Regions from separate parts of the Pseudomonas sp. SCT genome, predicted to be linked through region 2. Evidence: riboswitches for the same ligand, from Rfam matches in the RefSeq annotation. Region 2 holds a riboswitch; the other holds the start of a gene.
What was found. Region 2 has a riboswitch for cobalamin ahead of btuB (TonB-dependent vitamin B12 receptor). Riboswitches for the same ligand answer to the same signal wherever they lie in the genome.
Positions count from the first base shown of each region.

Region 1 (14,550 bases), on a different contig from region 2:
TGGCGCTGCGCTACCGCCTGATCGAAACCATCGCCTGGTGGGAAGGCCGCCTGACCACGGGCCACCTGATGCAGAGCTTCGGCATCAGTCGCCAGCAGGCATCGAAGGACATCAACACCTACCTGAACGAACATGCGCCCAAAAACCTGACATATGACCGCCACCTGAAGGGCTACAAGCCGACCAAAGGCTTTCAGCCGTTGTTCATCGACGGCAGCGCCAGCGCCTACCTGCACCTGCTCGACCAGAACCGCGTGCGCGCCCCGCATATCGAGGGCCTGGCGCTGGCCTATGCGCACACCGAAGTGCTGCAGGTACCGGACCGCAGCATCCGCCCGGAGGTGCTGCGACCGATCCTGCAGGCCTGCCGCGAGGGCCTGAGGCTGGAGAGCGAGTACGTCTCGCTGGCCAACCCCGATGTTGAGATTCGCGTGATGGCGCCGCACACGCTGGTGTTCACCGGCATGCGCTGGCATGTGCGCGCCTATTGCGAGAAGAACCGCGAGTACCGCGACTTCGTGCTCAGCCGCTTCCGCGGCGAGCCGGACCTGATGGACGCGAGCGAACACACCCGCGAACAGGACGAGGCGTGGAACACGCCAGTGACCGTGCTGATCGAGCCGGATGCGCGACTGAGCCAGGCGCAGAAGGCGATCATCGAAGTGGACTTCGGCATGGTCGACGGCCAGCTGCCAGTGGAGACCCGCGGCGCGCTGGTGCAGTACGTGTTGCAGCGCTTCGGGATCGATCCGAATACCGTGCAGGCCAATGCAGCGGCGCAGCAGTTGCAGGTGGGGAATCTGCAGGCGTTGAAGGGGTGGTTGTACTCGTGAGGGTTAGGCGTCACGTGACCACCTGCAGGAGCGAGCTTGCTCGCGATCAGGTGCAGGCACAAACCTGTGCATACGACGCCGCGCTTTCCTCGGCCCGACCTGCAGATTGCGCCTCGCATGGCTTGACCATTTGTAGCAACGAGCTTGCTCACGAACTGTTGCCGGCGCAGACCTATGCGTACGACGCCGCGCTTTCCTCGACCCGACCAGCAGGTTGCGCCTTGCACGGCGCGTCACTTTTTCTTGTGTGGCCAAGAAAAAGTAACCAAAAAGAAGGCCACCCCTACATACGGGTTTTGCTTCGCAAAACTTCCCTCGCTCCGGCGCTGCTCCGGGGGTCGTCGCGAAGGGCCATCCCTGGCCCATCGCTCCTCGCTCGGCATCCATGCCTCGCGTCCCCCTGCGCAGCACCTACGCTCGGCCTCCTGAAGGGGATTCGAGACCGAGTCGTCTGTAAGTTTATTAATAGCGTGAGGACGCTTCGCTCGTTTACCAGTCAACAATCTGTCAGGCGACGCCGAACGCCCCGTTCAGGAGGCCGAATGAAATCCGCGTGGAGGGGAGCGAGCGGCATGGATGCCGCGAGAGGCGTAAAGGGCCATGGATGGCCCTTGTACGCCGGCCCCTGGAACGTGGATGGAATGAGGGAAGTCGAGCGCAGCGAGACCCGGATGCAGGGGCAAGACTTTTTGGTTCCTTTTGGGGCGACTGCCAAAAGGGACTCGCCCAGGAGGGCGAAACCAATGCATCTACCCATCACCGCGACAGGCCGTATCCCGCGAAGCCAACGTCCAAAAGCTTCGCCAGCAGAGACTCGACACCCTCCTCCGCGCCTACGGATACGCTGCACAAACGCTGCGCCCAACCTCCTCCACCCAGTCGCGGTCCGTCGTGACACCTACGAAGAAAACTCCCTCGCATGCGCCTGATCCACACCTCCGACTGGCACCTCGGCCAGACCCTCCACGGTCAGGACCGCGACTACGAACATGCGCAGTTTCTCGCCTGGCTGCTGGACCAGCTGGTCGCCCACCGCGCCGATGCCCTGCTTATCGCTGGCGACGTCTTCGACACGGTCAACCCGCCGCTCAAGGCCCAGGAGCGGCTCTACGACTTCATCGTCCGCGCCCACGAAAAACTCCCGCAGCTGGACATCGTCATGATCGCCGGCAACCACGACTCCGGCGGGCGCATCGAGCTGCCGGCGCCGCTGATGAAGCGCCTCAACGCACATGCCGTAGGCCGCATCAGCTGGGTCGCCGAGGGCCAGCTGGACCACGGGCGTCTGCTCGTGCCGTTGCATGATGCCAAGGGCAACACCGCCGCCTGGTGCCTCACTCTGCCCTTCCTGCGACCGGCCGAAGTCACCGGAATGGAGCTGGGCGACGACTACATGACCGGCATCCGCCAGGTCCACGAGCGACTGATCACTGCAGCCGAAACCGCACGCCAACCCGGCCAGGCGCTGGTCGCCATGAGCCACGCGCACATGGCTGGCGGCGCGGTGTCGGAGGAGTCCGAGCGCAACATCGTCATCGGCAACGCCGAGGCGCTGCCGGCCAGCCTGTTCCCCGAATCCGTCGCCTATGTCGCCTTGGGCCATCTGCACAAGCCGCAGCAGGTCGCCGGGCAGACGCGCATCCGCTACAGCGGCTCGCCGCTGCCGCTGTCCTTTGCCGAGGTGAACTACCCGCATCAGGTGCTGCTGGTCGAACTCGATGGCGAAGCGCTGGTACAGGTCGAAAGCCTGCCGGTTCCACGCGCAGTGGAGATGATCCGTATCGGTCGCGCACCGTTGGCCGAGGTGATCGCCGCGCTGGAGGCGCTGCCGCCAACCGGGCTGTTCGACGACCACCTGCCCTGGCTGGAGGTACGTGTGCTGCTCGACGAACCGCTGCCGGACCTGCGCCAGCGCATCGAAATCGCCATAACCGGCAAGGCCTGCCGACTGGTACGCATTGCCAGCGAATACGCCGGCAAGCGCGGCGAAACGGAATCGGAAGTATTGCTCGGCCTCGATCAGATCACCCCGCAGGAGCTGTTCGCCCGCGCCTGGGAAGTCGAGTACGGCAACCCGGCGGACGACCAGGCGCTGGAGGATTTCGCCACCTTGCTGCAACGGGTCGAGTTCGCCCATGAGGAGGATGACCGATGAAAATCCTCGCCATCCGCCTGAAGAACCTGGCATCGCTCGCCGGCGAGCAGGTCATCGACTTCACCTCCGAACCCCTGGCCAGCGCCGGCCTGTTCGCCATCACCGGGCCCACCGGCGCTGGCAAGAGCACCATTCTCGATGCCCTGTGCCTGGCGCTGTTCGGCAGCACTCCGCGACTGGATAGCGTTTCACCATTAAACAAGGTCCCCGACGTTGAAGCCGAGATCGGCGGCGGCGACGAGCGCAACCTGCTGCGACGCGGCTGCGGCAGCGGTTATGCCGAGGTGGATTTCATTGGCGTCGACGGCCACCGCTACCGCGCCCGCTGGGAGGTCAAACGCGCCCGCGAAAAAGTCGACGGCCGCCTCCAGGCCAGCAGCCAGAGCCTCACCGATCTGGACAGCGGCACGCTGCTGGCCAGCGGCAAGAAGCGCGAGTTCAAGGAACTGCTCGAAGCCCGCCTGGGCCTGACCCTGGCACAGTTCACCCGCGCCGTGCTGCTGGCGCAGAGCGAGTTTTCCGCCTTCCTCAAGGCCGACGACAACGAGCGCGGCACGCTGCTGGAAAAGCTCACCGACACCGGGCTCTACAGCCGACTCGGCCAGGCTGCCTTCGAGGCCGCCAAGCAGGCGAAGGAAAATCTTACCCGTCTGGAACAGCAGGCCGGCGGCTTGCAGCCCATGGAGCCAGAGCAACGCGACGCATTGGAGCGTGAGCATCAGGCCCAGCTCGATGAACTGAAGAAGCTGCAACAACAGCTCAAGGTGCTCGAAGCCCAGCGGCAATGGCTCAGCGAACTGCAGCGCCTGGAAAACGAGCGCGAAGCCGCACGCCAGCAGCTGCAAGACGCTGAAGGCGAGCGCGAGAGCCTGACCGAAGCCCGCCGTATTCTCGACCTGTTCGAACTGCTCGCGCCGCAGCGCCATCGTTTTCTGCGTCAGCAGGAACTCGAACCCCTGCTCGGCAAGACCGCCGAAAGTCTCACTCGCCTGCAGCACGAGGCGCAAAGCCTGCAGCAACGTCTCGACAGCTTGCAGAGGCAGTGCGAAGCCGCTGGCAACGACCTGCGCGCAGCCGAACAGGCGCGGCAGACGGCCGAACCGAGGCTTGCGCAAGCGCGCCGCGAAGAGGAGCGCCTCAGCCATCTGAACGCCGACCTCGCCTCGATCCGCGAAGAAAGCGCCCAGGCCGATGCCGCGGCCAGCGCCGGCGAGGCAACGCTCAAGCAGCTTGGTGAGCAGCAACAGCGCGCCGCCGAACAACTGGCGACACTGACGCAGCAACTCGAGACCAGCACAGCGTTGCAACCGCTCTGTGCCGCCTGGGGTGGCTACCGTCCGCGTTTGCAACAGGCGGTTCAGCTGGCAGCGCGCCTGCAACAGGGCCAGAGCGAACTTCCGGCGCTGGAAGCGCAAGCCAAGGCCGCCGAGACGCAGCAAAACCTGGCGCGCGAGGCGCTGGATAATCTGCAACGCGAGCGCGACAGCGAACTCGGGCTGGCCGAACAGCTGGCCCAGCTGCATCGACAGCTCGATGAATGGCGCCAGGCCGAGCGCGAAACCGATGCGCTGCACCAGCTCTGGGCGCAGCAGCTCACGCTCACCGCCAGCCAGCGTGAACTGAACGACGCCCACAGCCGCCAGCAGGCCGAACTGGACAGCCTGGTGCCGCTGGGCAAACAGGTCCGCAGCGACCGAGATGCTGCCGAGCAGGCGCTCAAGGTCACCCTTGCCCTGCTCGAACGCCAACGTCTGGCACGCAGCGAGAATGTCGAAGCGCTGCGCGCGGCGCTGGTCCCCGGCGAGCCCTGCCCGGTCTGCGGCAGCGACAAGCATCCCTGGCAGCAGACCGACACGCTGGTCGCCAGTCTCGACCGCCACGATGACAGCGAGGCCGCACGCGCGCAGCAGGCGCTACAGGAACAGGACCAGCGCCTGCAGGAGCTGCGTGACCGCCACGTCGCGCTCAGCACGCAGTTGCGCCAGACGCAACAACGCCAGAGCGAAGTCGAGCTGCAGCTGCAGGCCCTGGCACCGCGCCTGCTCGCCCTGCCCGTCCACACGCGATTGCTTGAGCAGCCGGAAGCCGAGCGTTCGCAATGGCTGGAAACGCAGCTGACCAATCTCAAAGAGCAGATCGCCAGCGCCAGCCAGCGTCAGCAGCAGTTGCTCGCCCTGCAACAGCGCAGCGAAACCCTGCAGCAGGCCTGGCAGGCCGCGCGCGAAGCCTGTGTCGAGGCGACTCAGCAGCTCGCCCGCCAACGCGATGCCCTGACCCGCGACAGCCAACAGCTCGACGAGGAACTGCTGGCCTTTGCCGAGCTGCTCCCCGTCGAACAGCTGCAGCGCTGGCGCGAAAATCCGGCGCAGACCTTTATGCAGTTGGACGTCAGCATCGCCACGCGACTGCAGCAACTGCAGGCGCAGACCGAGCGGGCCGAGGAGCTGCGCCAGTGCGAGCAGCGCCGCAGCGACGAGCAGCTACAGCAACGCCATCGCCAGGAGAAACAGACGAGCTGCAGCGCGCGGCTGAGCGAGCGCGAGAAACTGCTGCTGGCCTGCCAGCAGGCGCTGCGTACCAGCCTTGGCGAGCAAAGCAGCGCCAGCGCCTGGCAACAGCAGCTGGATGCGGCAATCCAGACCGCCCGCCAGGCGCAGACCGCGATCGATCAGCAGCTCAACGAGAGCAAGCTCGGCCTGACGCGCCTGCACAGCGAGCAGCAGAACTGCCGTCAGCGCCATGCCGAACTGGCGCAGGAACGCGATGCGCTGAACGCCGAACTGGCAAGCTGGCGCGCCGACCGTCCGCAGCTGGACGACGCCACCCTCGCCCAGCTGCTGCACATGGACGACCAGCTGATCGCCGAGGCGCGCCAGCGCTTGCGAGAGAACAGCGAAAACCTGACCCGCTGTCACGAGCGTCTCGACGGCTGCCTCAACCGCCTGAACCTGCACAAACAGCAGCAGAGCGAAGCCCCGGATGCCGAGCAGCTGCAACAGCGCCATGCCGAGCAACTGCAGCAGTGCGAGCAGGCCGATCAACGCTGCGCGGAAACCCGCGCCCAGCTGATCGACGACGACAAACGCCGCAGCCAGAGCCAGGTGCTGCTCACCCAGATCGACGCGGCGCGGGCCGAGCACCAGCGCTGGGGACGCATCGCCGCGCTGATCGGTTCCAGCGACGGCGGCGCCTTCCGCAAGATCGCCCAGGCCTACAACCTCGACCTGTTGGTGCAGCACGCCAACGTGCAGCTGCGCCAACTGGCGCGGCGCTATCGGCTCAAGCGCGGCGGCAGCCCGCTGGGGTTGCTGGTGATGGATACCGAAATGGGTGACGAACTGCGCTCGGTGCATTCGCTGTCCGGCGGCGAAACCTTCCTTGTCTCGCTGGCCCTGGCGCTGGGCTTGGCATCGATGGCCTCAAGCAAGCTGAAGATCGAATCGCTGTTCATCGACGAAGGCTTCGGCAGCCTCGATCCCGAGTCGCTGCAGATCGCCATGGACGCGCTGGATTCGCTGCAGGCCCAGGGCCGCAAGGTGGCGGTGATCAGCCACGTCGCGGAGATGCACGAGCGCATTCCGGTGCAGATCCGTGTACGGCGTCAGGGCAATGGGCAAAGCGATCTGCAGATTGTCGGGGGGCCTTCATAAAGGTCGACGTCGAACGCTAGACATCCCGCTGCGCGCAACTCCATCGCGTTTTTCGCGCAACCTGTGAGCAGCCCTGGAACGCGGCTTTGCTCGGAAACCACAGGCGCTGGCGGCCCTTGCGGCCATTCGTCCGCTTGTGTTTCCCCAGCACCAGCCGTAAGGTTCGCGCGTTTTCTTATCCGCCCAGGTGTGTACGACCGCAAGGTCCGCATTAAACGGGAAGCCGGTGCGCTCGATGAGCAAGGCCGGCGCTGCCCCCGCAACGGTAATCGACCGCGATCCTTGGGATCGCCGTCCGCTCCATAGCCACTGTGTTCCGACATGGGAAGGTGAGCGTGATGCGCGTCGAAAGCCCGGAGACCGGCCTGACGGATTCGACTGGTGTTGCGGAGGGCAGCACCGTCAAGCGCTGCTGCCCGTCATCCCCGCGCTTGTTCCTGCCCTCCTCAAAAGTCTGCGATCTTTTGAGGAATTCCAAGAATGAAACTGTCCCGACTTGCCCTGGCCGTGGCGCTGCTGCCTGGTGCTCACGCATACGCGGCCGATCTGTCGCGAGAAGAAGCGCTTAAGCTCTCCGACACGGTGGTCAGCGCAAACCGCGAACCACAGCGACGCAGCCAGACCCCGGCGGCCACCACCGTTTTCAACCGAGACGACATCGAGCGCCTGCAGGTTCGCAGCGTTGCCGAACTGCTAGAGCGTGTGCCGGGCGTAAGCGTCGCCCGTTCCGGCGGAGCGGGAAGCCTTACCAGCCTGTTCGTGCGCGGTACCGCCAGCACCCAGACCCTAGTTTTGGTAGACGGTCAGCGTATCGCGGCAGCGTCCAGTGGTACCAACAGCCTCGAATTTCTCAGCCCCGATCAGATCGAGCGGATCGAAGTCGTGCGTGGCCCGCGGTCTGCGCTGTATGGCTCGGATGCCATCGGCGGGGTGGTGCAGATCTTCACTCGCCAAGGCAGCGGTCAGGGGCTTGCGCCTGAGGTCCGCTTCGGCGCGGGAAGCAACGGCACCTTCGAACGCAGCCTGAACCTCTCCGGTGGGAATGGCCAGACTCGCTTCAACCTGGGGGCCGCGCTGGATGAAACCCAAGGTATCGATGCGACGCGCGATAGCTTCGGCGCCAATGGCGATGATGACGCTTACCGCAACCGCTCGCTTAGCCTGAATCTTGCGCACCGCTTTAATGATCGGTTCGAGGCGGGTATCAGCGCGCTGGATCAGCGAGGCGAAATTGAGTTCGACGACACCTTCGAAGGCTTTCAGCCGACCGTGGATTTCCAGCTAAGCAGCGTCTCCGGGTTCGTTGACGCCGAACTCAATGATGTCTGGAACAGCCGCTTTGAGGTCGGGCACAGCGAGGACAAGCGGGACACCGGAAACGACAGCCCACTGGCTCCTGACTATGTGTTTCACAGCTACTCGACATATCGTGACTCAGCCAGTTGGGTAAACACGCTTCAGCTCGATCCGGCTCATCAGTTGTTGCTCGGTGCCGATTGGCATGAGGACCAACTGCACAGTTCGAGCGACTTTGCCCAAGATTCACGTTGGAACCAGGCAGCTTTCATCCAGCACCGCTATACCGGCAATGCGTTCTCTACAGAGATTGGCCTGCGGCATGACAAGAATGAGCAGTACGGAAGCGAAAACACCTGGAACGCGGCACTTACCGTACCGCTGGATACCCGCAATGACGTGGTCGTTTCCTACAGCGAGGGCTTCCGCGCCCCGACATTCAACGAACTTTATGACTCGTGGTATGGAAACCCGGACCTTACGCCCGAAAAATCTAAGAGCTACGAGCTGCAGTGGCGCAACCGCTATAGCGAAAGCGGCTCTCTGGAATTGTCGCTGTACCGCACTGACATTGAGGACGCCATCGTCTCGGACGCCTTCTGGATTCCTCAGAATGTCCAGACCGCGCGGATCAATGGCCTGGAAGCCACTCTCCGGCAGGACGTGTTCGGCTGGCAGACCAGCCTCGCTGCCGGCCTGATCGACCCACGCGATCGCGATAGCGGTCATACACTCGCCCGTCACGCCAAGCGCACGCTGAGCCTGGATCTGGACCGCCAGCTGGGCGAGTTTTCGGTAGGCGCTAGCTGGAGAGCCGTCAGCGGTCGCTACGACGACGCGGACAACGACATCGAAATGGGTGGATATGGCCTGGTGGGGTTGCGTGGCAGCTGGCGTGCCAATCAGGAACTCAAGCTCGACTTGAAGCTGGATAACCTGCTCGACAAGGACTACGCCGAAGCGACCTACAGCACCTCCAACGGACGCTACGGATACAACACCGAAGGCCGTACGGCGCTGTTCGCCATCACCTGGACTCCGTCGCTGTAGTCGCGTTAACCGGCGCGCCCGCTCAGGGCGCTGCCGCCATCACTTCGCAGAGCTTCCCGATCGCCCCCAGCATCTGGAAGCTCGGCCGCTCCAGCCCCTTGTCGGGGACTTCCAGTAATCGCCCATCGCGCACAGCACTGAGCTGCGGCCAGGCCTGCCACTCATCCAGCTGCGCACCACTGCCGGCCAGAATGACTTCAGGATCGCGAGCAAGCACGGCTTCGATGCTGACCTGAGGCGCCGCCAGGGTCAGATCGGCGAAAACATTCTGCCCACCACACACCTCGATCGCTTCGCTGATGATCTGCTGTCCGCCGAGGGTATACAGCGGGCGATTCCAGATCTGATAGAACACCCGCAGCGGGTGCTCACGTACATACTTCCGGCGCAGCTCGACCAAGCCCTGGCGAAAACGCTCGGCCAGTATCTCCCCTTCCTCGGCTCGATTGACGGCATTGCCGACCACGACGAATTGTTCGGCCAGCCTTTCGAGACGGGTTTGCTCGACGACTAGAACGGGAATACCGAACTGCTGCAGCTGCTCTCGCTGGCTACGCGGCACGCTGTCCGGCCAGAGCAGCACGAGATCAGGACGCAGGCTGAGCAGGGTTTCCATTTCCACCTGGCCGTAGCGCCCAACCGAAGGCACCGACTGCAGCGCAGCTGGCCGCTCGCCGCCATCCAGAACGCCAACCAAGCGGTCGGCGGCATCGAGTTCGAGCATGATCTCGCTGAGCGATGGCGCCAGGCTCACTACTCGCTCGGCAGCCAACGCAGGCAATGACGCCAGGGAAACCAGCGCGGCGAGTAGCAGACGTCGCATCAATGCAATTGCCGCGGAATGCGGTAGAGCACCAGCAACACCAGGCTGCCAAATACCAGCAACAGGCGAGCAACCGGCTCCATGCCGAATAGCGCACCCGCAGCGCCGAACCATGCCGGTAATGAGGCGATCAGCAGACCGCGACGGCGCACACGACGCAGATCGCTCCAAGCATCGTCCTCCACCGGGCCGTTCAGCGCCTGTTCGGTGGCGATCAGTGCATGTTTGAAGCGGGTGAAGGCTCGCAGGCTGAAGAACAGCGAAACCAGGCCGGCAGCGAAGAGCGGCAGACCCCAATCGGCAAACACCACCGATGTGCGCCCAAGCACCAGCACAGGCAGCACCATCAGCAGCGTATGCAGCCAGCCATCACGTGCGAGCTGGCGAAGGGCGGCGGCTCGCGTCACGACTGCTCGGCTTCGCCCTGGTGAATCTCGCCGAGCATGTGGCCGAGCTTGCCGGCCTTGGTGGCGAGGTATTTGCGGTTATGCGGATTGTGCGCGATCTGCAGCGGCTTGCGCTCGGCGACGCGAATGCCGAAGCCCTGCAGCGCCTTGACCTTGCGCGGGTTGTTGGTCATCAGCTTGATTTCGGCGATGCCCAGATGCTCGAGCATCGGCAGGCAGATGCCGTAGTCGCGCATGTCAGGCGCGAAGCCCAGGCGCTCGTTGGCCTCAACGGTATCGGCGCCGGCGTCCTGCAACTCGTAGGCGCGGATCTTGTTCAGCAGGCCGATGCCGCGGCCTTCCTGGCGCAGATAGAGCAGCACGCCGCGGCCCTCGTCGGCAATCGCCCGCAGGGCCGCTTCCAGCTGGAAGCCGCAATCACAGCGCAGGCTGAACAACGCATCGCCGGTCAGGCACTCGGAATGCAGACGGCCCAGCACCGGCTTGCCATCGGCCACATCGCCCAGCGTCAGCGCGACATGCTCCTTGCCAGTGTCCTGGTCGAGAAAACCATGCATGGTGAACACACCGAACGGCGTCGGCAGTTGGGAAGCGGCGACGAACACGACAGACACGGGCGGAAATCCCAGAGGCGGAAAAGCGGACATTGTAACACCAACAAAAGACGAATCAGGCCGCAGAGTTTTGCCAGCGTAAGCGCCAATCGTGCCGCTCAGCGAGCTTGGCGACCGGTTGCTAGGACGTCTTCGACTCCAGCACCAGCACGCCCTGCTCCTCGCGCCAGCTGACGCGACCGAGAAAACTCATGCCGAGCAGCGCTTCGGTGGGCGAGCCCCCCTCGACGACTACCGCTTCCACGCCGATCACTTCGATCGCACCGACCTTCACACTGTTGAGATGGACGCGCCAGGCCTTGGCAGTACCGCTGGCGGTACTCACCACCATCGGCCGGCCGTTGACCCGGTAGTCGATGCCCAACCGGCGCGCCTGATGTTCGTTGATCGCCACCGAGGTAGCGCCGGTATCGACGAGAAACTGGATCGGCTGACCATTGATCGCCCCGGCGATCCAGTAATGGCCGCCGGTGCCCTTGGCGACGCTCAGCTGAGTCTTGCTTGGAGTGGCGTAGGCGCCGCTGTACTCGCGGCTCAGGTTGTAGTGACGCTCGACGCCATCGACCCGCAGCACCGCGCCACTGGCATCGGCACTGATCACCTGAACGCCGCCCGGCCCGGTCTGGCCGACCTTGACCAGCTTGCGCTGGCCGTCGACATTGACCACCGCAGCCCCCGGAAACAGCCCGACCACCTGCACCATGGATGCGGCCTGCGCCAGAGCGGGAAGCAGCAACAGGCTGGCGAACACGATGGGGATGCTACGCATGACTATCTCCTCGAAACCAGGCCGCCCGGGCCGGAACGGCCGATCATCCATTAACCGCCGGCACGCTGCAGCGACCGGACGCACAATCAAACCAGCAGCGCCACCAGCCCCTGCATGACGACCCAGGCCGCGACGCCGGCAAGGATGTCATCGAGCATGATCCCGAAGCCGCCATGGATATGCCGATCTACCCAGCTGATCGGCCAGGGCTTGGCGATATCCATCACGCGGAAGATGACGAAACCAAGCAGCATCCAGTACCAGCCTTCCGGCACCAGCCAGAAGGTGATCCAGATGCCGACGAACTCATCCCAGACGATACCTTCGTGGTCGTGCACACCGAGTTCGCGCGCCACCTTGCCGCACAGCCAGACGCCGAACAGCATGGTCAGCCCGAGCATCAGCAGATAACCCCAGCCCGGCAGCAGTTGCCACAGCGGCACGAACGGCAGTGCTACCAGCGAACCCCAGGTGCCCGGCGCCTTGGGCATCAGCCCGGAACCGAAGCCGAACGCCAGGTTGTGCCAGGGATTGGACCAGACCAGGGTTTGCGGCTTGGCCGCGACCGGCGAGGAGTCAGTCAAAACAGCGTTCCTTATCGGGTCGGAGCAAGCGCCTGCTGGCTCGCAGCGGCGCTTACGCATTGAAATGGTTGTAGCCGCGTTCGGACACGGGCACTTCGTTGCCCGCCGCATCGAGCAGTTGCACAGCCTGGCCAGCCACCACTTGACCGATGACGTGTACCGACCAGCCCGCGTCGAGCAGCGCCGGTAATTCAGCGGGCGGCAGCGTAAAAGCGAGCAGGTAGTCATCGCCACCGGCCAGCGCGCAGCGCAACGCTTCTGCCTCACCAGCGAAACGCCGCAATGGTTCGGACAACGGCAGCCGATCGCGCTCGATCCGCAGCGCGACGCCCGAAGCCTTGGCGATATGCCCGCAGTCGGCCAGCAGACCGTCGGAGATATCCAGCGCCGCCGTGGCCTTGCCTCGCAGCGCTTCACCCAGGGCCAACTGCGGTTGCGGCGACCAGTAGCGCGCCAGCAGGTGTTCGGCGACATCCGCATCGGTTTCGGCCTGACCGAGCACCAGCGGCAACGCGCCGGCCGCTTCACCAAGCACGCCGCCGACGCAGAGCAGATCGCCGACCTGCGCGCCGGAACGAGCCAGCGCCTGGCCGGCCGGCACCCGGCCGAACACGGTGACGGTCAGGCTCAGCGGGCCACGGGTGGTGTCGCCGCCAATCAAACGCAGGCTGCAATCAAGCGCCATCGAATCCAGGCCACGGGCAAGTTCCGCCAGCCAGAGTGGATCGCCAGCAGGCAAGGTCAGGGCGAGAGTGAAGCCGATGGGCGTGGCGCCCATGGCGGCAAGATCACTGGCCGCCACGGCCAACGCGCGTTGGCCGAGCAGGAAAGGATCGCAGGGATCGGGGAAATGCACCCCGGCGACCAGGGTATCGGTGGAAACAGCCAGCTGTTCGCCGACCGGAAGCTGCAGCAGGGCACAATCATCGCCAATGCCGAGAACGACTTCGCCGCCAGCCCTGGCACAAGCGGCGGCGGCGAAGTAGTGACGGATCAGCTCGAACTCACCCAGCAAGGCGAGCAGCCCTCAGCGCTTGTGGTTGCGCACTTCGGCGCTGCGCAGCGTGGGGGCCAGCTTGTCCAGCACGCCGTTGACGAACTTGTGCCCGTCGGTGGCGCCATAGACCTTGGCCAGCTCGATGCCTTCGTTGATGACCACGCGGTAAGGCACGTCGATGCGCTGCATCAGCTCGTAGGTGGACAACCGCAGGATCGCCAGCTCCACCGGATCGAGCTCGTCCAGCGGACGGTCGAGATTCGGCGCGATGGCACCGTCGACTTCGCTTTTGCTGCGCGCGACACCGGTCAGCAGCTCATGGAAGTAGCTGCCATCAACGCCGGAGAAATCGTTGTCGACGCGAAACTGCGCCTCGATTTCGTTGAGGCTCTGACCGGCCATGTGCCACTGATACAGCGCCTGCATCGCCAGGCTGCGGGCAACCCGGCGCGTGGCGATCTTGCCCTTGGCCTTGGGCTGCGGAGCGTCCTGGCTATCGTCGTGATTCAGGCTCACTTCGCCTCCAGCTGCGACAGCAGGCTCACCATTTCCAGTGCGGAAAGTGCGGCTTCGGCGCCCTTGTTGCCGGCCTTGGTGCCGGAACGCTCGATGGCCTGTTCGATGGAATCGACGGTCAGTACGCCGAAGGCGACCGGTACACCGAATTCCATGGAGACCTGGGCCAGGCCCTTGGTGCACTCACCGGCGACGTATTCGAAATGCGGCGTGCCGCCACGAATGACCGCGCCGAGGGCGACGATGGCGTCGTATTCACCCTGCTGGGCAACCTTCTGCGCGACCAGCGGAATCTCGAAGGCACCCGGTGCGCGGATGATGGTGATGTCGTTCTCGCTGACGCCGTGGCGAACCAGCGCGTCGACCGCGCCGCTGACCAGGCTCTCGACGACGAAACTGTTGAAGCGGCCTACGACCAGGGCGTATTTGCCCTGCGGGGCGATGAAGGTTCCTTCGATGGTCTTCAGGGGCATGGGTGCTTTCTCATCTCTTTAAAGAACGAAGGCGCCGCGGACTGCGCGGCGCCTCTGATTTATTCGGCCGGCAGGTATTCTACAACTTCCAGATCGAAGCCGGATATCGCGTTGAACTTCATCGGCGCACTCATCAGGCGCATCTTGCGCACACCCAGATCACGCAAAATCTGCGAACCGGCGCCGACGGTGCTGTAAGTGGCCGGTGTCGGCGGTTGCTGACGGGTCAGCTGCGCCAGCAGCTGCGGACCGGTCAGCGGATTGCCGAGCAGCAGCACCACGCCCTTGCCCGCCTTGGCCACTTCACTCATCGCCGCGCGCAGGCTCCAGCGACCCGGTACGGTGACCAGCAGCAGATCACGCAGCGGCTCCATGTTGTGCAC
Region 1 covers NZ_BDJA01000010.1:61,605-76,154, reverse strand. The annotation lists gene BHD08_RS20645 (YafY family protein) at 1-833, shown strand, start outside; gene BHD08_RS20635 (exonuclease SbcCD subunit D C-terminal domain-containing protein) at 1,753-2,988, shown strand; gene BHD08_RS20630 (AAA family ATPase) at 2,985-6,638, shown strand; cobalamin riboswitch at 6,807-7,022, shown strand; gene BHD08_RS20625 (TonB-dependent receptor domain-containing protein) at 7,119-8,984, shown strand; gene BHD08_RS20620 (cobalamin-binding protein) at 9,007-9,807, opposite strand; gene BHD08_RS20615 (hypothetical protein) at 9,807-10,214, opposite strand; gene ribA (GTP cyclohydrolase II) at 10,211-10,828, opposite strand; gene BHD08_RS20605 (TIGR02281 family clan AA aspartic protease) at 10,950-11,597, opposite strand; gene BHD08_RS20600 (phosphatidylglycerophosphatase A) at 11,684-12,181, opposite strand; gene thiL (thiamine-phosphate kinase) at 12,234-13,196, opposite strand; gene nusB (transcription antitermination factor NusB) at 13,209-13,688, opposite strand; gene ribE (6,7-dimethyl-8-ribityllumazine synthase) at 13,691-14,167, opposite strand; gene ribBA (bifunctional 3,4-dihydroxy-2-butanone-4-phosphate synthase/GTP cyclohydrolase II) at 14,227-14,550, opposite strand, start outside.
Region 1: linked by a shared signal. The riboswitch ahead of BHD08_RS20625 (TonB-dependent receptor domain-containing protein) and the one ahead of btuB (TonB-dependent vitamin B12 receptor) in region 2 are both predicted to bind cobalamin.

Region 2 (14,550 bases):
TCGGCAAAGCGACTCTTGCCCGAGCGGGCGCCACCAAGAATCAGTTCCCGCATGCTCAGCCTCCAAGCCCGCAAAGCGCGCGTAATCGCGGGGTATCCAGATGCATCTCGACCAGATCGGCCAGGCGCTCGATCTCGCGTTCGCGCAGCGCGTGGTAGTCGACGGTCTGCACCGCGTCGAGCCCGGCCCAGCGCAGCAGCGCCGCACAGGCCTCGGGCCCTTCGAACAGGCCGTGCAGATAGGTGCCGAGGATCTGTCCATCGGCACTGATGGCGCCATCGCAGCGCCCGTCGTCCAGTCGCACCGCTGGCTGCTCGAGGGCCGGGCCACTGCTGACGCCGGCATGGATTTCGTAGCCGGTAACGCGGGCGCCGCCCGGCAGCAACCGGCCGGTGACGTTGCGCAGCTGTTTTTCAGCCTCGAGCACGGTGGCGATATCCAGCAGGCCGAGCCCTGCGCTTTCGCCCGCCGCGCCTTCCAGCCCGAGAGGATCGGCAATGCGCGTGCCGAGCATCTGCAAGCCACCGCAGATACCCAGCAGCTTGCCGCCATAGCGCAGGTGCTTCCAGATGGCCGTCTCCCAACCATTGGCACGCAGCCAGGTGAGGTCGGCGCGCACGCTTTTCGAGCCGGGCAGGATGATCAGATCGGCGGCGGGAATCGGCTGGCCGGGACCGACGAATTGCAGGTCTACCTGCGGGTGCAGGCGCAACGGGTCGAAATCGGTGTGATTACTGATCCGCGGCAGCACCGGCACTACCACCTTCAGCGCCTCGCCGGTCTTGCCGGACTGGCGCACGTCGATGGCATCCTCTGCCTCCAGATGGAAATCCATCAGATACGGCAGCACGCCCAGCACCGGCTTGCCGGTGCGTTGTTCCAGCCAGTCGAGGCCGGGCTGCAACAGCGCTATATCGCCACGGAAACGGTTGATGACGAAGCCCTGCACCCGCGCCTGCTCGCTTTCCGAGAGCAACGCCAGGGTGCCGACCAGATGGGCAAACACGCCGCCCCTATCGATATCGGCGATCAGGATCACCGGGCAGTCCACCGCTTCGGCGAAACCCATGTTGGCGATGTCGCCGGCGCGTAGGTTGATCTCCGCAGGCGAGCCGGCGCCCTCGACCATCACCACGCGATAAGCCGCGGACAGCCGGCGATGCGAGTCGAGCACCGCCTGCATCGCCACGCGTTTGTAATCGTGGTAGGCGACAGCGTCCATGCTGGTGACCGCGCGGCCGTGGATGATCACCTGGGCACCGATGTCGCTGTTGGGCTTCAACAGCACCGGGTTCATGTCGGTGTGCGGCGCAAGATTCGCCGCCTGCGCCTGCACCGCCTGAGCCCTGCCGATTTCGCCGCCATCGGCGGTCACTGCGCTGTTGAGTGCCATGTTCTGCGGTTTGAACGGCACCACCGCGACACCCTGGCGTGCCAACCAGCGGCACAGCGCCGTCACCAGCGTGCTCTTGCCGGCATCCGAGGTGGTGCCCTGCACCATCAGCGTGGTCATGGATGTTGCTCCCTGAAGGATTGCAGCGCCTGATCCAGGCGCGCCCAGCCGACATCGGTCGGCAGGCCGAAGCGCAGGCTGGAAGGCTGAGCGAAAAGCCGGGTGAGAATGCCGCGACGGGCGAGAAAGTCATGCAAGAGCGCGGCGTCGGCGCTGACCCACCACTGGAACAGTGCGCAGCCACCGAGCGGCGCCAGCTCGTGGCGCCGCAGCAGATCAACCAGACGCTGGCCGTCGCAGTGCAGGCATTCGCGCTGACGCTGTTGAGCGGACTGATCAGCCAGCAGCTCGGCAGCGAGCTGCCGGGTCGGGCCATTCACCGTCCAGGGCCCGAGCAGCCTGGCGAGGGAACGCAGCAGGCCGGCATGGGCCAGGACGAAGCCCAGTCGCGCGCCGGCCAGGCCGAAGAACTTGCCAAACGAGCGCAACACGATCAGCCCCGGCAGGTGGCTGTGCGCAGCCAGGCTGTGCTCGGGCGTGCAGTCCATGAACGCCTCGTCCACCACCAGCCAGCCGCCGTAGGCTGCCAGGTCGCTGCGCCATTCGAGCAGCCGTTGCGGTGCGACCAGCTGACCGGTGGGGTTGTTCGGGTTGACCACCACCAGCACGTCGAGCTGGTCCAGGGCACGCGGTACGCTGGCCTCGCAGAGCTCGACCACGCGATGACCGGCGCGGCGCCAGGCCTCGGCGTGCTCGGCATAACAGGGAGAGATGATGCCGACTCGTGCCGAACCGCGCAGGCGCGGCAAGGCCTGAATCGCACTCTGCGAACCGGCCACTGGCAACAGCGCACGCGCGCCATAGCACTGTCGGGCCGCCGCTTCCAGGCCATCATCGGGCTCCGGCAGGCGTGTCCAGGCGCCGCTGGAAATGCTCGGCAACGGCGGATGATAAGGGGCGATACCGGTGGAAAGGTCGAGCCAATCCGAAAGCGGAATGCCGTAGCGCTGCGCCGCTGCGCGTAGACGTCCACCGTGCTCAAGCATAGAGCCAGCCACCGAACAGCAGCGCCAGCAGCCAGACGCCGACGCCCGCCCAGACCAGATCCAGCGCATGCTCGATATGCCGCGCCTGCGGAGCCTTGCCCCGCCCCAGCTCGGGCCGCGCATGCACTTCACCGTGATAAATGGCGGAGCCGCCCAACACCACACCCAAAGCTCCAGCCCCGGACGCCATCACCGGACCGGCGTTGGGGCTGTCCCACAGCGGCGCCTGGGTGCGCCAGCAGCGCAGCGCGCGCCGGGTTCGCCCAAGCAATGCATAGGTCAGCGCAACCAGCCGCGCCGGCAGGTAGTTGAGCAGGTCGTCGATGCGCGCCGCGGCCCAGCCGAAGCGCTCGAAGCGCGCGTTGCGATAGCCCCACATGGCATCCAGCGTGTTGCTCAGGCGGTACAGCACCACACCCGGCGCACCCGCGACGATAAACCAGAACAGCGCGGCGAACACCGCGTCGCTGCCGTTCTCCAGCACCGACTCGGTAGCCGCGCGGGCCACGCCCTCCTCGTCCAGCTGCGTGGTGTCCCGGCTGACGATCCAACCTACGCGGCGTCGCGCCTCTGGCAGATCGTTTCGCCACAGCGCCTGCGCCACCGGCATTGCATGCTCGCCCAGGCTGCGCAAACCCAGGGCCAGATAGAGCAGCACGATCTCCACCAGCCAGCCGACACTCGGTAGCAGGCTTAGCAGCCAGGCCAGCAAGGTCAGTGGTAGCACCGCCAGGCACCAGGCGGTCACCCCGTGGCTGCGCCAGCCGCGCGCCGCAGCCCCGTTGAAATGCTGTTCCAGGCGATCGGCCAGGCGACCGAAGGCCACGAGTGGATGCGCCCGCTTCGGCTCGCCAAGCAACGCATCCAGCAGCAGCGCCGCGCTAACGGTGAGGAAAAGACTCACTCGGCCCTCTGCGCACAGGCACTGATCAGCGCATGCAGCTGGCGTACGCCGTCTGTCAGCACCGCCGGGCCGGGGTTGAGGATGTCCGGCGACTTGATCTCGTGCAGCTGGCCCGTGCGCACCGCTGGAATCGCCTGCCAGCCCGGCCGGGCCGCCACCTGCTCCGGCCGGAAGCGGCGCCCGCACCAGGAGCCGACGATCAGCTCCGGCGCGCGGCGCACCACTTCCTGCGGGTCCTCGATGATCCGGTCCTTGGCGCGCTTGCATGAGGCCAGCTCGGCGAAGCAGTCCTCGCCACCGGCCAGTTCGATCAGCTCGCTGACCCAGGCGATGCCGGAGATCAGCGGCTCGTTCCATTCCTCGAAATACACCCGCGGCCGGCGCGGCAAGGCGGCGGCGCTGGCGCGGATGACGTCCAGCCCCGCCTGCAGTTCAATGGCCAACGCCCGCGCGCGCTCGCCGGCGTGCACCAGCGCACCGAGGGTCTTGATCATGCGCAGGATGCCGGCGATGTCGCGCTGATTGAACAGGTGCACTTCCAGCCCTTCGCGCGCCAGCTCGGCGAGCATGTCGCCCTGCAGGTCGCTGTAGCCGAGCACCAGGTCCGGTTCCAGGGCGAGAATCTGCTCATGCTTGACGCTGGTGAAACCGCTGACCTTGGGCTTCTCCTTACGCGCCTGCGGCGGCCGCACGGTGAAGCCGGAGATGCCGACGATGCGCGCCTGCTCGCCAAGCAGGTACAGCGTTTCGCAGGTCTCGGTGGACAGGCAGACGATGCGCTGCGGCCCCTTGCTCATTTCGCCTCCCAGGCATTCTCGAAAACCAGTTCGTGCAGCGGTCGTGGCGTGGTCCAGCCTTCCAGTGCCAGCATCGGTGCCGGGTAGAACTCATGCACAGGCCCGAGGCAGAGGATCGCCACCGGCTTGGCGCCATCCGGCATGCCGAGCAAGGCAGCCAGCGCGGCGGGATCGAACAGTGACACCCAGCCCATGCCCAGACCTTCCGCCCGCGCCGTGAGCCAGAGGTTCTGGATCGCGCAGGCCAGCGAGGCGAGGTCCATCTCCGGCAGCGTGCGGCGGCCGAAGATATGTTGCTCGCGGCCATCCATCAACGCGGCAACCAGCAGCTCGGCACAATCCTCGATGCCTTCCACCTTGAGCCGCATGAACTCGGCGGAACGTTCGCCGAGCGCCTCGGCCGTGCGCTCGCGCTCCTCACCGACCAGATCGGCGATGGCCGTGCGCAACTCGGCGCGGCTAATGCGGATAAAGCGCCACGGCTGCATCAGGCCGACGCTGGGGGCCTGATGCGCGGCCAGCAGCAGCCGCGACAGCAGCTCCGGCGCCACCTCGCCGCCGGCGAAATGGCGCATATCGCGGCGCTCACCGATGGCGCGATAGACCGCCGCGCGCTCCTGCTGGCTGAAGGCATGCGCGCTCATGGCTTGAGCAGCGCCGCGGCGGCTGACGGATCGGACGGCAGGTAAAAGTGGATATAGGAGGCCGTCAGCCGGCCATCTCGATAAACCGCTTCGGCTGTGCGCTTGTAGTTCGGACACTCGCCGCGAGCCAGCGGCTCGAGTGGCGACTCCAGCGCGGAATGATGGAACGTGTGGCCGCGCAGCCGCCCTTCCGGCAGCTCAACTTCCTGCAACGCCAGCGCAGTCAGACGCTTCTGCATGCGCGCCTCCCCGGGCAGCAGGCCGAGCATCTGCGCGCGCTCGTCGCCGCGGTCGGTCAGTCCGTCGAGCAGGTAGAGCATGCCGCCGCACTCGGCGAGGATCGGTTTGCCAGCCGCATGGTGCGCGCGAATCGCCTCGGCCATCGGCCCGTTGCGCGACAGTGCGCGCAGATGCAATTCGGGATAACCGCCCGGCAGGTACAGGCTGTCCACGGCCGGCAAGCGGGCGAAGCGCAGCGGCGAGAAGAACAGCAGCTCGGCGCCCAACGCCTGCAGCAGGTCGAGATTGGCCTGGTAGAGAAAGGCGAAGGCGGCATCGCGTGCGACACCGATGCGTACACCCGCCAGCAGGGGTTCGAGCGACGCGCTGGCCGGCGCGGCGAAGCTAACCGGGGCAGGCAACTCGGTGTCCGCACTGAGCGCCAGGGCATCGGCCGCGGCATCCAGACGGGCGTCCAGATCAGCCAGTTCCTCGGCCTGCACCAGGCCCAGGTGTCGGCTTGGCAGCTCCACCTCGGCGCTGCGCGGCAGGGCGCCGTACCAGCGGATCGCCTGCGGCAGGCTGTCGCGCAGAATCTCGCCGTGCCGGGCGCTGCCGACCCGATTGGCCAGCACGCCATCGAACGGCAGGTCCGGCTGGAAGCTGCTCAGCCCGTGCGCCATGGCGCCGAAGGTCTGCGCCATGGCCGAGCCATCGATGACCGCCAACACCGGCACGCCGAAGCGCCGCGCCAGATCGGCCGCCGAGGGCGAACCATCGAACAGGCCCATCACCCCTTCGATCAGGATCAAGTCGGCCTCGCCCGCCGCTTCCCAGAGCAGGCGCCGCGACTCCTCTTCGCCGACCATCCACAGATCAAGCTGATAGACCGGCCGCCCGCTGGCACGCGCGAGGATCATCGGGTCGAGGAAGTCTGGCCCGCACTTGAACACCCGCACGCGCTTGCCCTGCCGCGAGTGCAACCGCGCCAGAGCCGCAGTGACGGTGGTCTTGCCCTGACCGGAAGCAGGTGCGGCGATCAACAGCGCCGGGCAGTTTCTACTGGTCATCGCGGTCTCTCCTGCTGTTCATCGCGATTCCTCTCGTTTCGCCCATGCGTCGCGCGCAAGGAAGTGCCGCGCAGACAGTACATCCAGTACGGCAAGCGGCGCTGACGCAGCGCCCGGCGCAGGGGTGAGCGGGAGCATCAGAACTCGACGCCTTTCTGCGCCTTGACCCCCGCCTTGAACGCGTGCTTGATCAGGCCCATCTCGGTGACGGTGTCCGCCGCCTCGATCAGCCCGTCCGGCGCGCCACGGCCGGTGACCACCACGTGCTGCAGCAGCGGCCGCGACTCGATGTCGGCGAGCACCGGTGCCAGCTCCAGATAGCCGTACTTCAGGGCGATGTTCAGCTCATCCAGCACCACCAGGCCGATCTCGGGATCGGCCAGCAGCTCGGCGGCAACAGCCCAGGCTTCGCGGGCCTTGGCGATGTCACGCTGGCGATCCTGGGTTTCCCAGGTGAAGCCCTCGCCCATCACGTGGTAGCGAACCTCGTCCGGAAAGCGCCGGAAGAACGCCTCCTCGCCGGTGCTGGCCGCGCCCTTAATGAACTGCACCACGCCGACCTTGATGCCATGGCCGAGCGCACGCGCCACCATGCCGAAGGCCGAGCTGCTCTTGCCCTTGCCGTTGCCGGTGTGCACCAGCAGCAGGCCGTACTCGTCCTGCGCCTCGGCGATCTTCTCGTCGATCAGCGCCTTCTTGCGCTGCATGCGCGCCTTGTGGCGATCATCGCGTTCGCTCGATTCGCTCATACGCGGGCCTCGTCACGCTGCCCGGCCCAGGCGCGCAGGCCGACAAAAAGCACCACGGCCACGCCGACATACAGCGCCAGAGTCGACAGGTAGCGCGGGTAGTAGGTGGCGATTCGGTCGGCCAGCAACATTAGACTCGGCTCGGGGTAGCGCCCGGAGAAATAGAGGAAGCCGCCGCCAGAGAACAGATAGCAGACGAAGGCACTCGCCATCACGCACAGCGCCAGAGTTGCCAGGCTGCTGAAATGGTCACGATGCCAACGGGCGTAAAGCCGGCCGCCCAGCCACAGCGAACCGTACGCCGGCACCAGCATCCAGTAGGCCGGCGACATGCACCAGTCGCTGACACCGGCCCACTGGATCGCGGCGAAATCCAGTAGCGAGGCCTCGAGAAACAGTGCCGGAAACACCCACTTCGGCCGCACCAGCACGCCGGCGAGGAAGAACACCGCCCAGGATGCGCTCGGCAGGTTCACGCTGGCGAAGTGCTGTCCGCGGGTCATGGCCAACAGCGCAGCGAGCGCTAGGCCCACCAGCAGCTGGTATCTCGGGGCAAGCTTGATCATTGCAATCTCCTTCTGTGGGCGCGGGCGACATGCCCGCGCCGCGGTCTTACAGCGCCTGGTAGCGCACGGTCAGGTAAGCGGCCTGGCCGGGCTGGTTGTAGCCCTCGGCGGTTTCGTAGTCGGCGTCGAGCAGATTGGCGACGCGTGCCTGCAGGCGCCATTCAGGGGTGATGCGGTACTCGCCGCGCAAATCGAGGGTGGCGTAACCGGACAGCTCCTTGGTGTTGGCGAGGTCGTCGTAGCGCTGTCCCTCGGCGTGCAGGCTGGCCCCGATGCTGAAGGCACCGAGCCGGCGGTCGAGGTCAAGGTTGAATAGCTGCTTGGCCCGGCGCGCCAGTTCGTTGCCACGGTTGGCGCCGGCGGATCGGTTCTCCGGTTCCAGCAGGCTGTAGTTGGCATTCCAGTCCCAGCCGAGCAATTGGCTGCCGAGCACCAGCTCGACACCGCGAATGCGCGCTTCCTGCACGTTCGCCGGCGCGAAAATGCTGGCGTCATAGGCGATGAGGTCATCAACCACGGTGCGATAGGCATTCACTGCCCAGTGGCCCCAACCATGCTGCCCGGCAAGGCCGACTTCGAGGCTCTCGGAGGTCTCGGCATCCAGCGCCGGATTGCCATAGTCGGGGAAGTACAGCTCGTTGAAGGTCGGCGCCTTGAACGCGGTGCCGTAGCTGATGGTGCCGCGCAGCCAGTCGGTCAGCGCGTAGCCGTAGCCGATGTTGCCGGTGTCGTGCTGGCCGAACTGCTCGTTGTCGTCCCGACGCAGCGACAGCTGCCAGTCATGGCGGCCGACCCCGCCCAGGTACTGAGCGAAGTAGCCGTCGTTGTCCCGGGAATCCTCGGCATACGGCGTGGTGCCGTTGACCTCGTCGCGCTGGTGATCGGCACCCAGGATCAGCGTATGCCCCGCGGCCAGCTCGATATCGTTCTGCCAGCTGAGCGTGTCGCGACGGCTGTCGAAGCGTGAATAGAACTGCCCGTCCTGATAGGCATCGGATTTGTCTTCGCTGCGCCCGGCCTCCAGCGTCACCAGCCAGGGTTCCAGCGGGCTGAAGCGCGCACGGGTGCCGAAGACCCTCGACTCACCATCGGCATTGGCGCCGAAGCCAATATTGCGTTTGAGTTTCTTGCTGTAGGAAACCTGGTCGTAGTCGTTATGGGATTTGGCCTGCAGCAGGTTCGCGTCCAGCTCCAGGCCGTTGTCGAAGCGGTAGCCGGCGCTCAGCGTCGCGGACAGGTTGCGATAGCCGTCGGCGTCGTTTTCGTAGCCACTGGTACCTGCCGACTTGACGTTGATGCCGTCGGTATCCGAACCGCTGACGCCCAGGCTGTACCAGCCACGACCGTCGCCGCCAGACACGCCGGCACTGCCAGTGTAGGTGTCATGAGTGCCATAGCCGGCGGAGAAGAACGGCTTGACGCCCTGCCCCTGGCCCTTGCGGGTGAAGATCTGGATCACCCCGCCGATGGCTTCCGAGCCGTACAGACTGGAACGCGGACCGCGCACCACCTCGATGCGCTCGATCAGCTCCAGCGGCAGATCCTGCAGTGCGGCACCACCGGCCGTTACCGAGCCGATCTTGATGCCATCGATCATTACCAGCACGTGATCGGACTCGGTGCCACGCATATACAGTGACGTGGATTTTCCCGGCCCGCCGTTGTTGCTCAGCGAAACACCGGGCAGCTGCCTGAGCAACTCGGGCAGCGAGGTCGCCTGGCTACGCTCGATCCGCTCACGGTCGATCACGGTCACCGCAGCGAGGCTTTGTTGAGCCGTCTGTGCGGTGCGGGTGGCGGTCACCACCTGTTGCTGGAGATCCAGCGGGGCTGCGGCCAGCTGGCCGATGGAAAAGGGGAAACTGCCGAGCAACACATAGGCCGCTGGCTTGAAACGGGGCTTGCAAGTCAAGGTACAGGTCTCCGTCGTGCCCACCCGCACGACTGAAAGTCGACGAAGACAGACGGAGGAACTGCAGAAGAGAAGTGAATACCACGAAGGATACGCACCCGCCCAGCGCCCGCCGCACTGTCAGTGAAATGCGACAGGCCGGTCTCCGGGCTTGCGAGCGTACGCCTTGCGGCGTCCCGAAACCGCGCCTTCCCATGCGTTGAGCACAGTGGCTTTTAGGGTTTCTCGACTCGCCTACCGTTGCGGGGGCAGCGCCGGAATCTTCGTGAGAATGGACCGGCTTCCCTGTTTCACCCCTCCTTTGCCAAGGGGGGCACCTGAGGCGACGCGGAGGTTAGTCCAAGGCCGGGCTTGACGCAACCGCGGGGTTGTCGCAGCGCCCTGCAATCTTCGCTTGCATCTCGCCGCTTGGAACGGCGGACGCCGAAAGGCTTCGAATGCAACAATGCCCCGATCAGCCAGGACCCGTATTCGACGCCCATGACCAGCATCGTGCAGATTTCCGATACCCATTTCGGCACCGAACAAGCCAGCGTGGTTCAGGCGCTGGAAGACCACATACGCGAACACAGCGCCGACCTGCTGGTGTTCTCCGGCGACATTACCCAGCGCGCCCGCCGCGAGCAGTTCGCCAGTGCCGCCGCCTTCGTGCAACGCGTAGAAGCCAATGGGGTGCGCGATACGCTGGTAATTCCGGGCAATCACGACATCCCGCTGTACAACGTCTTTGCCCGCCTGTTCACGCCCTACGGCAATTACCGCCGGCACTTTGGCGATCAGCTGGAGCCGGTATTCGAGAACGACGACATGCTGGTGATCGGGCTGAACACCACCCATCCTCGTCGGCACAAGGACGGCGTGGTGACGGCACGGCAAGTGGAGCGGGTGGCGCAACAGCTGGCCGCTGGCGATCCGGGAAAGATCCGCATCGTGGTGGCGCACCAGCCGTTCGGCGCGATGGTGCCGAGCGATCTGCGCAACCTGCAGCACGGCGCCGAGCCCGCGCTGCAACGCTGGGCCGAGCACGGCCTGGACCTGGTGATGGGCGGACACATCCATCTGCCCTATGTGCTGCCGTTGTCCAAGCAGTACACCGGCCTCGCGCGGGAAATCTGGATGGTGCAGGCGGGCACCACGCTCTCGACCCGCCTACGCGGCACCTCGCCGAACTCCTTCAACCGGCTGAAGTTGCATCCCGGACAACAGAAGAAGGTCTGCGTCGAACGCTGGGATCTGCTCGAGGACCGTTTCGTACTGGGTTCGCACTTCAATCTGAGCTGGTGACCCTCGGCACGCTTGGCCGGGCCATCAGCCCATCGAGAGACCGATCAGATACACCCCGGCGAAGCCGATGTTGAAGGCGATAAACAGGTAGAGCATGTGCCGCAGGTAGGTGCCAAAGGTCAGCCCCGGCACCTTGCTCATCGCGACAATACCGGAGGCCGAACCGATCACCAGCAGCGAACCGCCAACCCCGACCGCATAGGTCAGCACCATCCATTCGGCGACCCCCATTTCCAGTCCGGACTTGAGCAGCGCGGCGGTCAGCGGCACGTTGTCGATCGCCGCGGACATCACACCCATCAGGTAGTTGGCCACCACCGCCGGCACTTGGTCATAGATGTGCACCAGCCCGTCGAGCACACGAATCTCCTTGAGCATGCCCACCAGCAGGAGGATGCCGAGGAAGAAGAACAGCGTCTCGAACTCCACCTGGCGCACGTATTCGAGGATGGGGTCGGAATCGTTGTCGTCACTAAAGAAGCGCGCAACGAGGAACATCACCGACAGCCCGGCAAGAAAGGTCAGCACTGGCGGAATCTGGAACAGGAAGTTGCCAACGATGGTGCTGAGAATGGTGCACAGGAAGATCAGCGCAATCGCCACGTCCACGCCACGCACATCGTTGCGCTGGCCCTGCACCGCCACCTCCCCCTGCATGCCGATCGACAGCATGGCGGCCAGCACCATCACCGCGATAAACGCCGGCACCGCCAGCACCAGCAGCTGGAGGATCGCCACCTTGCCAGCGAGGAAGATCATCAGCGTGGTGACGTCGCCGGTGATCAGCGCGACGCCGCCGGAGTTGACGGCGAATACCACCAGCGTGGCGAACTTGATGGTCTTCGCCCGATCGAGCTGCAGCGACAGGATCAACGTGATGGAGACCAGCGTCGCGGTGATGTTGTCAGCCAGGGAGGAGAACACAAAGCAGAAGGTCGCCGTGAGAAACAGCAAGGCCCGCTCGCTGATCCGCTTGGGCAGGACGAGATAGATCAGGTTCTCGATCATGCCCTTCTTATTCAGGTAGGCGACGAAGGTCATCGCCGCCACCAGGAAGATCCACAAGCCGGCAATCTCGGCGATGTTCTCGTTGAGGCTTTCGAGCACGGTTTCCCGCGCCTCGCCTGCCGGGGCGAAGATGAACAGCAGCAGCCACGCCAGAGTGCCGAAGAACAGCGTCACCTTGGCCTTGTTTACATGGGTTATTTCTTCGAGCACGACACCAAGCAGTGCCGCCACCGCCAGTGCGATCAGCACGTACGTCAGCAATACAGGCATAACTCACCTAATGGGAAAGCAGGGAAAAGGGCTTGTGCACAGCGGGCTGCGCACGGAAGGAAAATTGGGCAGCGCATGGTAGCCAAACGCCGAGATGAACGAAATCACCGCATGTCAAACGGAGACTGTTTCAGGATGTGATTTCAGAAGACGCAGTGCGTAGGGTGGCGAGGGCGCGAGTACCGACTTAGGGGTTGCGTGCCAACTGCTCGTGATCGAGCACGCGCTTGGCGCCCAGGTAGTTTTTCTGCCAGTAACTGGCGCCGAGGCTGTCCAGGCGTACCGTGCCACCGGACGACGGCGCATGGACGAAGCGGTCCTGCCCCACGTAGATACCGGCATGGCTGACGCGCCGGCCACCGCTGGTAGCGAAGAACACCAGATCACCAGGCTGCAGAGCATGGCGTCGTACGGCCGGGCCGCGCAGATTGCTCATTTCCTGAGTGGTGCGAGGAAGGTTGATGCCGGCAGCCCCGCGATAGACATAGCCGATCAGGCCGCTGCAATCGAAGCCACTGTCAGGTGTATTGCCACCCCAGCGATAAGGCGTGCCGACCAGGCCGAGCGCACTGAACAGCACATCCTCGGCAACACCCGGCATGGGGTGGGAGGTAGCGGGTTCCTGAACGACTGGCGGCGCCGATGGCTTACCGGCACAGGCGGCCAGCAGCGCAAAGAGAACGACAAGCGTGAGGCGGGCCAGGTAGTGCATAGCAGAGCGGTCCAGGCAAATGAGCCATCACTCTGCCGGCATGCGGGGCGAGACGCAACCCCCGCAAGTCGCCCAATCAGCGTTGAACCGTGTGCGGCTCCAGGTCGGTAGCCAGTGCCAGGACGCGTTTGGCTTCCATGTAGCTGGCGCGCCAATACTTGTCATCGAGACTGTCGACCCGAACCCCGCCACTGCGACTGCTGGAGGCATGGATGAACTGGTCATCGCCGATGTAGATGCCGGCGTGGCTGACGCGACCGCGGCCGCGGTTGTTGAAGAACACCACGTCACCCGGCTCCAGCTCGTTACGCTTGACCACCGGCGCGTCGAGATTGATCAACTCGCGGGTGGAACGTGGCAGCTCGAGGCCGGCCTCCTTGCGGAACAGAAAGCCGACGAAGCCGCTGCAGTCGAAGCCGGTCTTCACCGAACTGCCGCCGAAGCGATAAGGCGTGCCGACCAGCGTGAAGCCGCGCTCCAGAATGCTGTCAGCCAGCTCCGGCAGCTGGTATTCGTGCTCGTCGGTGAGCTCGGCCAGCGATTCTTCTTCGCTCTTGTCGAGCGCAGCGAAGTCGAAACCAGCCAGGGGATGATTGTGCGACAGCCGAGGCGATGTGATCTGCTGCTCGGTCTGTACGGGCTGGCCGGCACATGCGGTCAGCAGGGCGATAAGTGCGAGAGGCACGAGGGGTGCGAAGCGTTGGCGCATGGGCACGACCGTGTCGGTGATTTCAAAGTGCCGGCGACTATGCCTTCTATCGCTTCGATGATCAAATTTAATCGGACGAAATGTGACGGATTAAATGCGACAAAACGTCTACGGCCCTTCCTTCCAGCCGCACGTCGGCGAAGGGGCTGATATCGGTCGGCTGTAGATTTACCTCGCCGACGAAGCCCCCGCTCTGCCGGGCTTGCCAGACCGGTTCGAGGATGTAGCCGAAGCTCGCCGTAGTGCCGACTACCAGCACGGCATCAAAGCCGATACGCGACTGCTCCTGCAACCTAGCCAGAGCGTTCGCCGGCAGCATTTCCTCGAACAGCACCACCGCCGGACGCAGCACGCCTGCGCAGCCCTGGCAACGAGGCGGCAACGGCTCGTGCAAAAGCGACCCCAGCGGCCGCACATCGGTTTTGCCGCATGCCATGCAGGACAGCGGTGCCAGCTGGCCGTGAATCTCGATCAAGCGTTCCGGCGGACTGCCGGCGCGGCGGTGAAAGCCATCGATGTTCTGCGTCAGCACCCAGGTGCCCGGCTTGCGCCGCTGCAGCTCGGCGATGGCGAAGTGGCCCGCGTTGGGTTCGGCCGCCAGGCAGGCACGCCCGATCTCGGCGAGATACTTCCAACACAGCGCCGGATCGCGCTGCAAGGTCGGCCCGGACAGCGCGACCTCGATTGGCAGGCCGTCCTCGGTCGCTCCGTTGTACAAGCCGCCAAGACCGCGATAAGTCGGCAGCCCCGAATCGGCGGAAAGCCCGGCCCCGGTGATGATCAGCAGGCGTTCAGCAGCGCCCAGCGCCTGGGCAACCTTGTCGATATTCATGAACAGCGGTCGGCTCAAGTCGACTGAAGAAGGCCGCAAGCTGGTGCTAGCGGTGCCCGATGGCCGCGCCGCGGCCACGACTTCAGACTACGGAAGCCGACCCATGACTGCAAAGCGGAACGCCCGCAGCCGATCTACAAGCCCAGCGACATATCGAAAAGCACCGCATAGCCCATGGCACAGAACAACCATGCCGGCAGAGGCCCAAGCAGCCAGCGCCAGCCCCACCACTGCGGCACGAAACCGACACCATGTACGAAGCCGGCGGAAATGCCCCACATCACCAGCATCAGCTGCGGATGACTGTAGCCGCCCTGCCCGTCCAGCATCGCGGCCGGATGGATCAGCAGCACCAGCGCCAGCGGCGAAGCCAGC
Region 2 covers NZ_BDJA01000005.1:34,763-49,312, reverse strand. The annotation lists gene cobU (bifunctional adenosylcobinamide kinase/adenosylcobinamide-phosphate guanylyltransferase) at 1-53, opposite strand, end outside; gene BHD08_RS13690 (cobyric acid synthase) at 56-1,513, opposite strand; gene cobD (threonine-phosphate decarboxylase CobD) at 1,510-2,499, opposite strand; gene cbiB (adenosylcobinamide-phosphate synthase CbiB) at 2,492-3,403, opposite strand; gene BHD08_RS13675 (cobalamin-binding protein) at 3,400-4,200, opposite strand; gene bluB (5,6-dimethylbenzimidazole synthase) at 4,197-4,844, opposite strand; gene BHD08_RS13665 (cobyrinate a,c-diamide synthase) at 4,841-6,133, opposite strand; gene cobO (cob(I)yrinic acid a,c-diamide adenosyltransferase) at 6,271-6,882, opposite strand; gene BHD08_RS13655 (hypothetical protein) at 6,879-7,448, opposite strand; gene btuB (TonB-dependent vitamin B12 receptor) at 7,495-9,360, opposite strand; cobalamin riboswitch at 9,479-9,696, opposite strand; gene BHD08_RS13645 (metallophosphoesterase) at 9,841-10,644, shown strand; gene nhaD (sodium:proton antiporter NhaD) at 10,669-11,922, opposite strand; gene BHD08_RS13635 (C40 family peptidase) at 12,110-12,634, opposite strand; gene BHD08_RS13630 (C40 family peptidase) at 12,711-13,343, opposite strand; gene BHD08_RS13625 (NAD-dependent protein deacylase) at 13,411-14,175, opposite strand; gene BHD08_RS13620 (cyd operon YbgE family protein) at 14,310-14,550, opposite strand, start outside.